Regions from separate parts of the Paenibacillus sp. WLX1005 genome, predicted to be linked through region 2. Evidence: predicted binding sites of a transcription regulator. Region 2 holds the regulator's gene; the other holds the start of a gene.

Region 1 (4,741 bases), 730 kb from region 2:
ATCGATCTGTCCGAGCAAATGCAATTATCGTATGCAGAGAAATTCGTCGGTCATGTGCTGGATATCATTCCAGAAAATAATGACAAAGGCTGGTTCGGTGATGGTATGATTGCTGGATATAGCGATAACTATTTGCAGATTGCTTTTGAAGGTTCGGAAGAGCTGGTCGGCAAGCTGTGCCGCGTGAAGCTGATAGAGCCGGGTGTCAATACAAGTCAAGGTCAACTTGTGCGCGTTTTGGAGCAAGAGCCGAGCAAGATCGCGCAGTAAACGGAATGACAGTGCGTCACAGTTGAACCTATATAATGTATATAAGATGTGCACGAGTAGAGTTTGAGATATGCATGAACAGAGGATTTCGTTTTGCATGTCCGGTTCAGAGCCGGAGCAGCAGGATGAAATCCTTTGTTTTGCTGTTAGGAATTTATTAAAGGAGTGAACAGAATTGGCAAATATTATTTTGCATCAAAAACGAAAAAAACGGTTGGAGCAAGGGCATCCGTGGATCTTTGAAAGTGAAATCGCCAGCGTAGAAGGCGAGCCGCAGGGTGGACAGGTTGTGCATGTGCTGAATCATCAGCGTAAATTCCTGGCATCTGGTTATTACAACCCGGCTTCCAAAATTACAGTGCGTGCTATTTCCAGACAACCGATAGAGGAGATGGATCAGGCGTTTTTTGCCAAACGGTTTGCATGGTGCCTTCAGCATCGGGCACGCTTTTTGCTGGAAGAAAATGCGTATCGTCTCGTGTATGGCGAAGCTGATTTCCTACCTGGTCTGATCGTGGACCGGTTTGATGATGTGCTCGTTGTACAACTGCTCACGCTGGGGATGGATCAGCGTCGTCAACAGATCGTAGACGCGTTAGTGGAAGTGGTGCAGCCGCAAGGCATTTATGAACGCAGCGATGTGTCCGTGCGCAAGCTGGAAGGATTGGAAGAGGTCAAAGGATTGCTGTACGGCGAATGCCCGCGCCATGTGACCGTATCGGAAAACGGTCTGCTGATCAAAGTAGATATTGAAGAAGGTCAGAAAACAGGCTATTTCTTCGACCAGCGTGAGAACCGCGCTTCGATTGCACCGCTCATGCTCGGCTGGGGTGAACGCAGCGGTATTACGATGCAGCAGGTGGAACAGGACGGACAACACATCACTGCTCCGGTTAACCGTAAAGGTAAAGTTGTCGATTTCCCTTACTGGGATGGCGCAACGGTACTGGAATGCTTTTCCCATACGGGCAGCTTCACACTGAATGCGTGCAAATACGGCGCCAAAAAAGTAACCTGTCTCGATATCTCCGCTCATGCGATCGAAAGTGCACAGGAAAATGTACGCTTGAATGGATTTGAAGAACGTGTGGAGTTTGTCGTAGCCGATGCATTTGACTATTTGCGCAGCAACGCCAGAGGTCTGGACGAGCGGCGTAACCGTGCTGCTGTCGATAGCAAGCAAGACACTTCTGTCCCTATGACAGCAGGCGGCGGACGTAGCTGGGATGTCGTTATCCTTGATCCACCGGCATTTGCCAAAACGAAAAGCGCAGTTCAAGGCGCTGTACGCGGCTACAAAGACATCAACCTGCACGGGATGAAGCTCGTTAACGAAGGCGGATACCTCGTGACAGCTAGCTGCTCATACCATATGAAACCGGAACTGTTTCTCGAAACAATCCAAGATGCTGCTCGCGACGCTGGTAAAATCCTGCGCCTGATCGACTGGAAAGCCGCAGGCAAAGACCACCCACAAATTCTGGGCGTCACCGAAGGTCACTATCTGAAATTCGCAATCTTCGAAGTCCGCAGCGCAGACTTTTAAGAAGTATCGTCAGTGACGGATGGAACAAGTGTACTATTTTGTATATATATCCAATCATTGCATTCTGCGTGCAAGATCATGATCCATGTAACCGAACCCGTTATCGTTTGCAAAGCCGTTATAGTATAATAAACCCACGGTGAGGAATCCCCTCCGCCTATCGTACCGCTTCGTACGCTACAGGCGGAGGGCTTTTCCATGTCCATGCATGTGTTACACGCAATGAGTGTATACCCATCATTCCACACATCAAAATGGTTGAGTTTGTTGAAGATACAATTAGGTGCTATATGAAAGCTTCAAAACCGCTCCAACTTGTACCAAAAACTGCTACATATCCAACTTCATCTTGTACCTGTATTGAATTTTGCATCCATGTGGAGTACATTGAAATATAAAGAACGTATGTTCCCTAATGAAAATAAAGCCCATCCCAATTTAGAGGTGATGTTCCCATGCCCCTTACATTTATACTAGGTCGCTCTGGTAGCGGCAAAACAACGACAATCATCAACCGGGTTATTGATCAGATTAGCGCCGATCCGACCGGATCACCGCTGCTGATCATCGTACCGGAACAAGCTTCCTTTCAAACCGAGCATGCCCTCATCCGCAGCTCTCGTCTGAGTGGCAATATGCGCGCTAGCGTCTATGGCTTTCGCCGTCTAGCTCAACTCGTTCTGCGCGAAGTGGGCGGCTCTGCTAAAACGCCGTTGGGTGATGAAGGCAAGAAAATGCTGTTATACAAACTCATTCAGCAGCATCAACCACAGCTACGACTGTTTGGCAGGGCAGGTGATCAATTTGGCTTTATTAGCCAGCTAAGCGAGCTGTACAGCGAGTTCAAGCATTATTCGCTAACCGCAGATAAGCTAGAGGAATACGTCAGTCAGGCGGCAACTGGAATCTCGCCGCTACTAACCGACAAGCTGCATGATTTGCAACATATATATCAGCAATATGAATCCGGGCTATCCGGTCTGTATGTGGATCGTGACGATACGCTGAACGATCTGGCGCTAGCATTGCCGCGTTCTCAAGCGCTGGAAGGCGTGCAAGTATGGATTGATGGCTTTCACAGTTTTACGATGCAGGAATATGCTGTTATCGCTGCCTTGCTGGAAAAGGCAGTATCAGTTACCGTATCGCTGACGCTGGATACTCCATATATTCATGAACAGCCGGGTGAGATGGAACTGTTTTATCAGCAGGGAATGGCGTTTCGCCGTTTGTATCAGCTGGCGGAAGCGCTTGGTCATGCCGACGAGCAGGCGATAGAGAATCTGTCTGCTGATACAACCACCGTGCCGATTCGCTTTCGCATGAGTCCACAGCTGGCTCAGTTGGAAAAAGGCTACCGAACGCGTCAAGCATGGAGCCGCAGTCAAACTACTAATTATGACAAGGGAGAGCTATCTGTTCATTGTGCGCCGGATCGTCGTACCGAGATTGAAGGCGCATTACGCGAAATGGTACGGCTTGCACGCGACGAAGGCGCACGCTGGCGCGATATGGCAGTATTCGTCCGTAATTTGGAAGATTATGAGCATCTGATTACGCCGCTGCTGGATGATTACGGGATTCCGTATTTTCTAGATAAACGACGTGGTATCCTGCATCATCCGCTATCGGAATTGATGCGCTCCGCTCTGGATATTGTGATGTACAACTGGCGCTATGAGGATGTATTTCGCTGTATCAAGACCGGTTTGTTAGTTAATCTGGATGAGCAGGTCAGTCAGACCGATCTGGATCGACTAGAAAATATGGTACTGGCTTCTGGTATTCACGGTCATCGCTGGGCGGACGGTCGTCCGTGGCAGGGAATGCCCAGCTTATCGCTGGAAGCGGATGAACCCGAGAAGCAGCAGCAGAGTGAACGTCAACAGATGCTATCACAGCAGATGGAGCTCGTACGTAAGCGTGTTGCTGAACCGTTATCTCGTTTTGAAAAGAAGATCAAAAAAGCGAAGCATGCTACGTCGCTCTGTATCGCCCTTTACGAATTGCTGGACGATCTGAACATTGCTGACAAGCTGGAACAGCTCAGTCATCGTGCAGCACAACATGGTGATCCATTACGCGCTCGTGAGCATATCCAGATTTATAGTAATGTCATGGAGCTGCTAGATCAGGTTGTCGATATTATGCAGGAAGATAAGCTGGAACTGGAAGCCTTCTCCGGCTTGCTGGAAACCGGTTTGTCCGGTTTGCGACTTGGTGTTGTGCCGCCTGCCCTTGATCAGGTGCTAATCGGCTCATTGGATCGAACACGTCCGCTGGATATTCAATACGGATTTGTGCTTGGTGTGAATGATGGCATTGTGCCATCTGTCTTTGCCGATCAGGGAATTCTGAATGAAGCGGAGCGTCTTAATTTGACGGAAGGCGGATTGGAGCTCGCGCCGGGTATTACGCGCCGTCAGCTGGATGAACGCTTTATCGTATACCATGCGTTGACGGTAGCGAGTGAGCGGCTGTGGATCAGCTATGCGATGAGCGATGAAGAAGGTAGAGGTCTAATGCCGTCTGAAGTCATTACGACGGTCAAAGGTCTATTTCCGGGCATGCGTGAGCACAATATCTGCCTGACTGCCGGGATTCGTCAGACGCCGGAGGAGCATCTGGAATTGATCAGCACGCCACAAACGACGCTGCCGCATCTGATCGGACAGTTGCGTGATTGGAAGCAGGGCACCGATATCCCGATGATATGGTGGCATACGCTATCGTGGTATGATCGTCAGCCAAGTTGGCAACCGCAATTGCAGTTGCTATTACGATCGCTGGATTACGCCAATGAAGGCACTCCACTACAAGCAGCAACAAGTCGTCATCTCTACGGCAGTACGCTGCGCACCAGTGTATCGGGTATGGAGCAGTTTGTATCGTGCCCGTTTGCCCATTTTGCTTCTCGTGGCTTGA
Region 2 (4,741 bases):
GCGCATCCATTAGTACGAAGCGATCAGGGCAAGCTGGCGATTGGGCGCGGACCGCTCATGTATTGCGCAGAAGAAGAGGATAATGGTGACAATCTACATCTCATTCGAGTATCGCCTGAAGCGGAGTACACGTACCAGTTCCAGCCGGAGTTACTCGGAGGCGTAGGTGTGATTCAAGTAGAGGCGCAGCGACAGCAGATTGCAGCGGAGTGGGCAGGTGAATTGTATCGTTCCTTTGTAAAAGGAACATATGTCCCGCATACCTTGACGCTGATTCCGTATTACAGCTGGGCGAATCGCAAGTCTGGTGAGATGCAAGTATGGCTGCATACATCCTAGACAGACCCTGCACAGCAGAGCATTATTACTAACAAAGGCAAAAGGAGGACATCTTGCATGCGGAATAAAGTGAATATCCATCCCGCTACATTTGCAGGGCAGGTCATCACTGGTTACGTATCTCAACAACAGCATGCCGAAGCGATTGCCAAGGATCATTTAGCGTTGTATTTAAATGCCTATTTTCTGGCAGAAAAGTTTAACACCATGGAAAATCAACTGGCGGAAAAGGCAGAGAATAAAGATTTCAAAGCATTAATGGCTAAAGTGCTGGAAACGAAATTATTTTAAACAGAACTACTACAAACCTGAATATTTTAAAAGAGGCATATCATATTAGCACATCTGCATAATCGTCTGAAGCTACACCGGTGTATGATCATACACCGGTGTTTGCTGTCCTCTTTTTCAATAAAAGCTGATTGGTAGCCATAACATATCCACCTCATTATGCCGAAGATAGGAATATCTGCCTCATGGGTAATATAGTTCAGCAGGACAAGCAAACACTGGAAAAACAAACCATTCATCTGCGGCTATGCCTGCATTGTCAAGGAGGAAAAGCGATGGACGAAGAAGTAAGAGAACGATTGACGCTTGTATACGAACAGCATTTGAGAAACTTAACTGCCCGTTTGAAACAGCTGTATACGATTGATAATCCGCTTCATGAAAATAATGTATCCGGCGAAGAAGTCATTGACGTACGGCATGAATATGAAGTATGCCGCAGGTTAGAGGACATCTATAGCGCTGTCGAGCGCACCGGTGTGCCGCAAGGGCAGACGTATGAAGATTATAGCTCCTATATGTTTCACGCCAGCAAAGCCAAAGATGTGTTCAGCGCCAAAATTGAGGAACTAGAACGTCAGCATCATGCCGAGATTACTAATATCAACGCACTTATGCAAATGTTCCGGATGGAATTGGCACGATTGAAAAAGGGTGATATCGGTGAACAGCAAGTAACAGCGAGGCAAGGATAACATAAATAAGCACAAAAAAGACTCCTGATGTGATGATCAGGAGTCTTTTTGTAATGCAGCTGATACCGGGCAGAATCAGTGCAAATTACGGAACAATCCAACCACTTTACCAAGAATGGTAACACGGGTCAGGCGCAACGGCTCGTATGTTGGATTCTCCGGTTGAAGACGAATATGGTCTTTTTCCTTATAAAAGGTTTTGACAGTTGCTTCGTCATCTTCGGTCATCGCAACAACGATATCGCCGTTGTCCGCGGTTTGTTGCTGACGAACGATCACATAATCACCGTTGTGAATACCGGCTTCGATCATACTATCGCCAATAACGGAAAGCATAAAAATTTGGTTATCACCAGTAAATTGCTGTGGCAGTGGGAAGTAATCTTCAATATGCTCAGTTGCAGTAATCGGAACACCAGCAGTTACTTTACCGATGATTGGTACACGAGATACCGATTGCGCAAACAACAGATTATTTTCGGACTCTTCCTGACCAAGCAGCTCAATCGCACGTGGTTTAGTCGGGTCGCGACGGATCAAGCCTTTCTTCTCCAAACGATCAAGGTGACCGTGTACAGTGGAGCTGGAGGCAAGACCGACCGCTTCGCCGATCTCACGAACGGATGGCGGATAGCCTTTCAGTTTTACTTCATTCCGGATAAATTCCAGAATCGCCTGTTGGCGGCTAGAAATCTTGGACATACCGTATCAACCCCAATACTAGTAACGTTTGGGAAAAGTATAACACAGAACTACCGTTCGCACAAACATAAGTTCTAAAATTTAGCAAGAATATATAAAATGCGAACAGAAGTTACATGAAAGGATCTTCATTTTTAAGAATAACCTGCATTTCAAAAAATAAATAATCAATCGTTGAATCTCAATAATTACAGATCGCTGTATCCAAATATAAAGATTCAACTATACGCAATTGTGAATGTAGCAACTACAACTACAACTACATAATTTATCGATATAGAAAGTAAAAGGGCAACTTACAAACGGAGATTATTCAGTACTGTAGACTCTATTCAATTATAGGAACAGGTATTCGGTATTGTTTTAACTAAAAAGCGAACAAAGGTTCGAAAAAGTGCTTGATCAAAACATATGTTCGTGTTATATTCTTTTCAGGAAAACAAGAACAAACGTTTGGAGCGTGAAGCACATGCTAAAATATTCTACATATAAAAGTATCCACCAACAAGAACAGGAATCGCAAACCATCGAGCCTATCGTCAAAGGAACAGACACCGGTTCTTCTCATACAACTTCTGCCTCATCGAACATCTCTGCATCTTCTATTTCTACATCTCGCTCAGGCAATATCCGTCAGAATTCAGCAGTGCGCAATCCAGCATCGCCCCAAGAACCGGCAGTGACCGAATGGACGTATGTATCTGGCGAGAACAAGCGCCAATCATCCGGTACACGCAAGTCGCATCGCACCTTCCGGCAGAAAACGCTAGAACTGATTCAGATGACCGCGCGCAAATCGCTAAATAGTAAAAAGAAACGCAAACGTCCATCCCGCAAGTCGAATTGGAATTCCACCGGACGCATGTTTGTTTGTCTGCTGTTCGCGAGTGTATTGCTGTATGGCGGAGTACAGCACTTTGTAGTCGCGGACGAATCTCCGGCGATGAAGCAACATGTAATCGTATCTGACGGTGACAGCCTGTGGGCGATTGCTTCTCAATACAAAGCACCAGATGCTGATATTCGCGATTACATCGCAGAGATTCGGGATGAGAACAATTTGGCGACCAGCGAGATTCAAAGCGGTGACGTATTGGTGATTCCGAACCAACGATAATAGGAATATGCAAGCAAGTTACTTCCTACGTTAATATGACAGTTTTGATATGCTTGATCTAACAGTTAACGAACCGGTTCTCCTCCGGTTTTACATATATGCCATATTGGTGGCTTGTCACGGTGTGAATAACCTTGACAAGCTTTTTTTTACATGTCAAAGTTAGAAAAGAGAGTTTTGGGAGGGTAGTTATGGACATCGATGTAATCATTGCACGCATTAACGAATTGGCACGTAAAAAGAAGGAATCCGGTCTAACTGAAGAAGAAACAGTAGAACGTGATGAACTCCGTGCCGTTTATCTTGGCAACATCCGCCGCAATTTCCGTCAGCAACTAGACACGATCGAATGGGTCGAGGACAGTGAAACGGAAGAAAAGGGCAAATAAACGACGGGCTGACCCGTCCAATCCGGTTATGATCATCGACGCAATAACCATATAGGGATGTCGCAGCTGATCCATGATCAAGCCCCGGCATCTTCTTTTATTTGCGGCGTTTGTCTGTATTTGAGCGTGCAGAAGCTGCTTTTGGACTCTGCATGTCTGAATAGAAGTAATATTCATCAATTTTATTTAGGGGGAAATGCGATGTCCCGTTCCTGGGAAAGGCAAGTCAAACGCAATACGAAGCAAGTGAACGATCGCCGCAAAAAAGCCGGTCAAGATCGAATCGGTAGTAACGGCACCAGTAATACCGCATCCGAATTTACCACATACAAAGGACGCAATTTTGTGTTCCCGGCAACGCTCGTTCTGCTCGGAGTTGTATACGGTATCATGGGGATTATGTATCCGGCGACCAATAGTAGCACCATCTTGTTTGTTGTGACTGTTCTGCTGTATGTATTCCTCGGAGTCGTTCTGTACTTCCGTCGTCCATATTTGAAAATCGGCAAAGACTCCCTGATCACGACTAAGTTTAACCGTGATCGTATCATTACCGCTGACAAAGTGAAGAAGATTCGTTTGCAAAAAGGCTATGTCGTTATTGAGCACAGCACCAAAGGTGGCGCATGGGTATTCGCACGTACGCTGAATCGTTATGATACAGCAGCGATGGCAGAGCATCTGCGTATGTTCGCAGCACAGCACCACATTACGATCGAAGATAAACTGTAACATTGTCATACCACTATATGATTTACAATAAATGAATGAAATTAGAGTAACAGGTATATCGGAGAGACAGAGGATATGAAGGTTATTAGATCATATGCTGTGCTCTTGATTGCCTGTTTCGCTATATCAATATGCTTAACTATCGCCGGGAGGGTTTGAACTTGACTATTGAAGCTGTTTTGTTTGATTTGGATGATACGCTGTTGTGGGATGAACGCAGTATTGAAGAAGCATTTGAACAAACCTGCTTGTTTGCTGCCGAGCAGGCAGGCGTAGATACAGTCGAATTGGAAGCCGCTGTGCGTCGTGAAGCGCGTGCGTTATATGAATCGTATGAGACGTTTCCGTTTACCCAGATGATTGGTATTAATCCATTTGAAGGTCTATGGGCACAATTCAGCGCTGGCGATCAACCGGAATTTCGTGAATTGGAACGCATCGCACCGATCTATCGCACCGAAGCTTGGCGCAGAGGT

The links. The regulator LexA, encoded in region 2, represses DNA repair genes until DNA is damaged. The targets are predictions, from matches to a motif close to CGAACATATGTTCG.
Region 1: addB (helicase-exonuclease AddAB subunit AddB) is a predicted target of LexA. The motif match lies at 2,215-2,228, and genes of this name have one in related genera.

Annotation. Positions count from the first base shown of each region.
Region 1 is NZ_CP176756.1:3,854,272-3,859,012, reverse strand. Features, by position in the region: gene mtaB (tRNA (N(6)-L-threonylcarbamoyladenosine(37)-C(2))-methylthiotransferase MtaB) at 1-270, shown strand, start outside; gene ACE3MZ_RS16455 (class I SAM-dependent rRNA methyltransferase) at 446-1,816, shown strand; gene addB (helicase-exonuclease AddAB subunit AddB) at 2,272-4,741, shown strand, end outside.
Region 2 is NZ_CP176756.1:3,123,836-3,128,576, reverse strand. Features, by position in the region: gene ACE3MZ_RS13350 (glycoside hydrolase family 127 protein) at 1-339, shown strand, start outside; gene ACE3MZ_RS13345 (hypothetical protein) at 397-630, shown strand; gene ACE3MZ_RS13340 (hypothetical protein) at 906-1,325, shown strand; gene lexA (transcriptional repressor LexA) at 1,401-2,027, opposite strand; gene ACE3MZ_RS13330 (LysM peptidoglycan-binding domain-containing protein) at 2,497-3,144, shown strand; gene ACE3MZ_RS13325 (DUF896 domain-containing protein) at 3,336-3,533, shown strand; gene ACE3MZ_RS13320 (methyltransferase) at 3,735-4,265, shown strand; gene ACE3MZ_RS13315 (HAD family hydrolase) at 4,427-4,741, shown strand, end outside.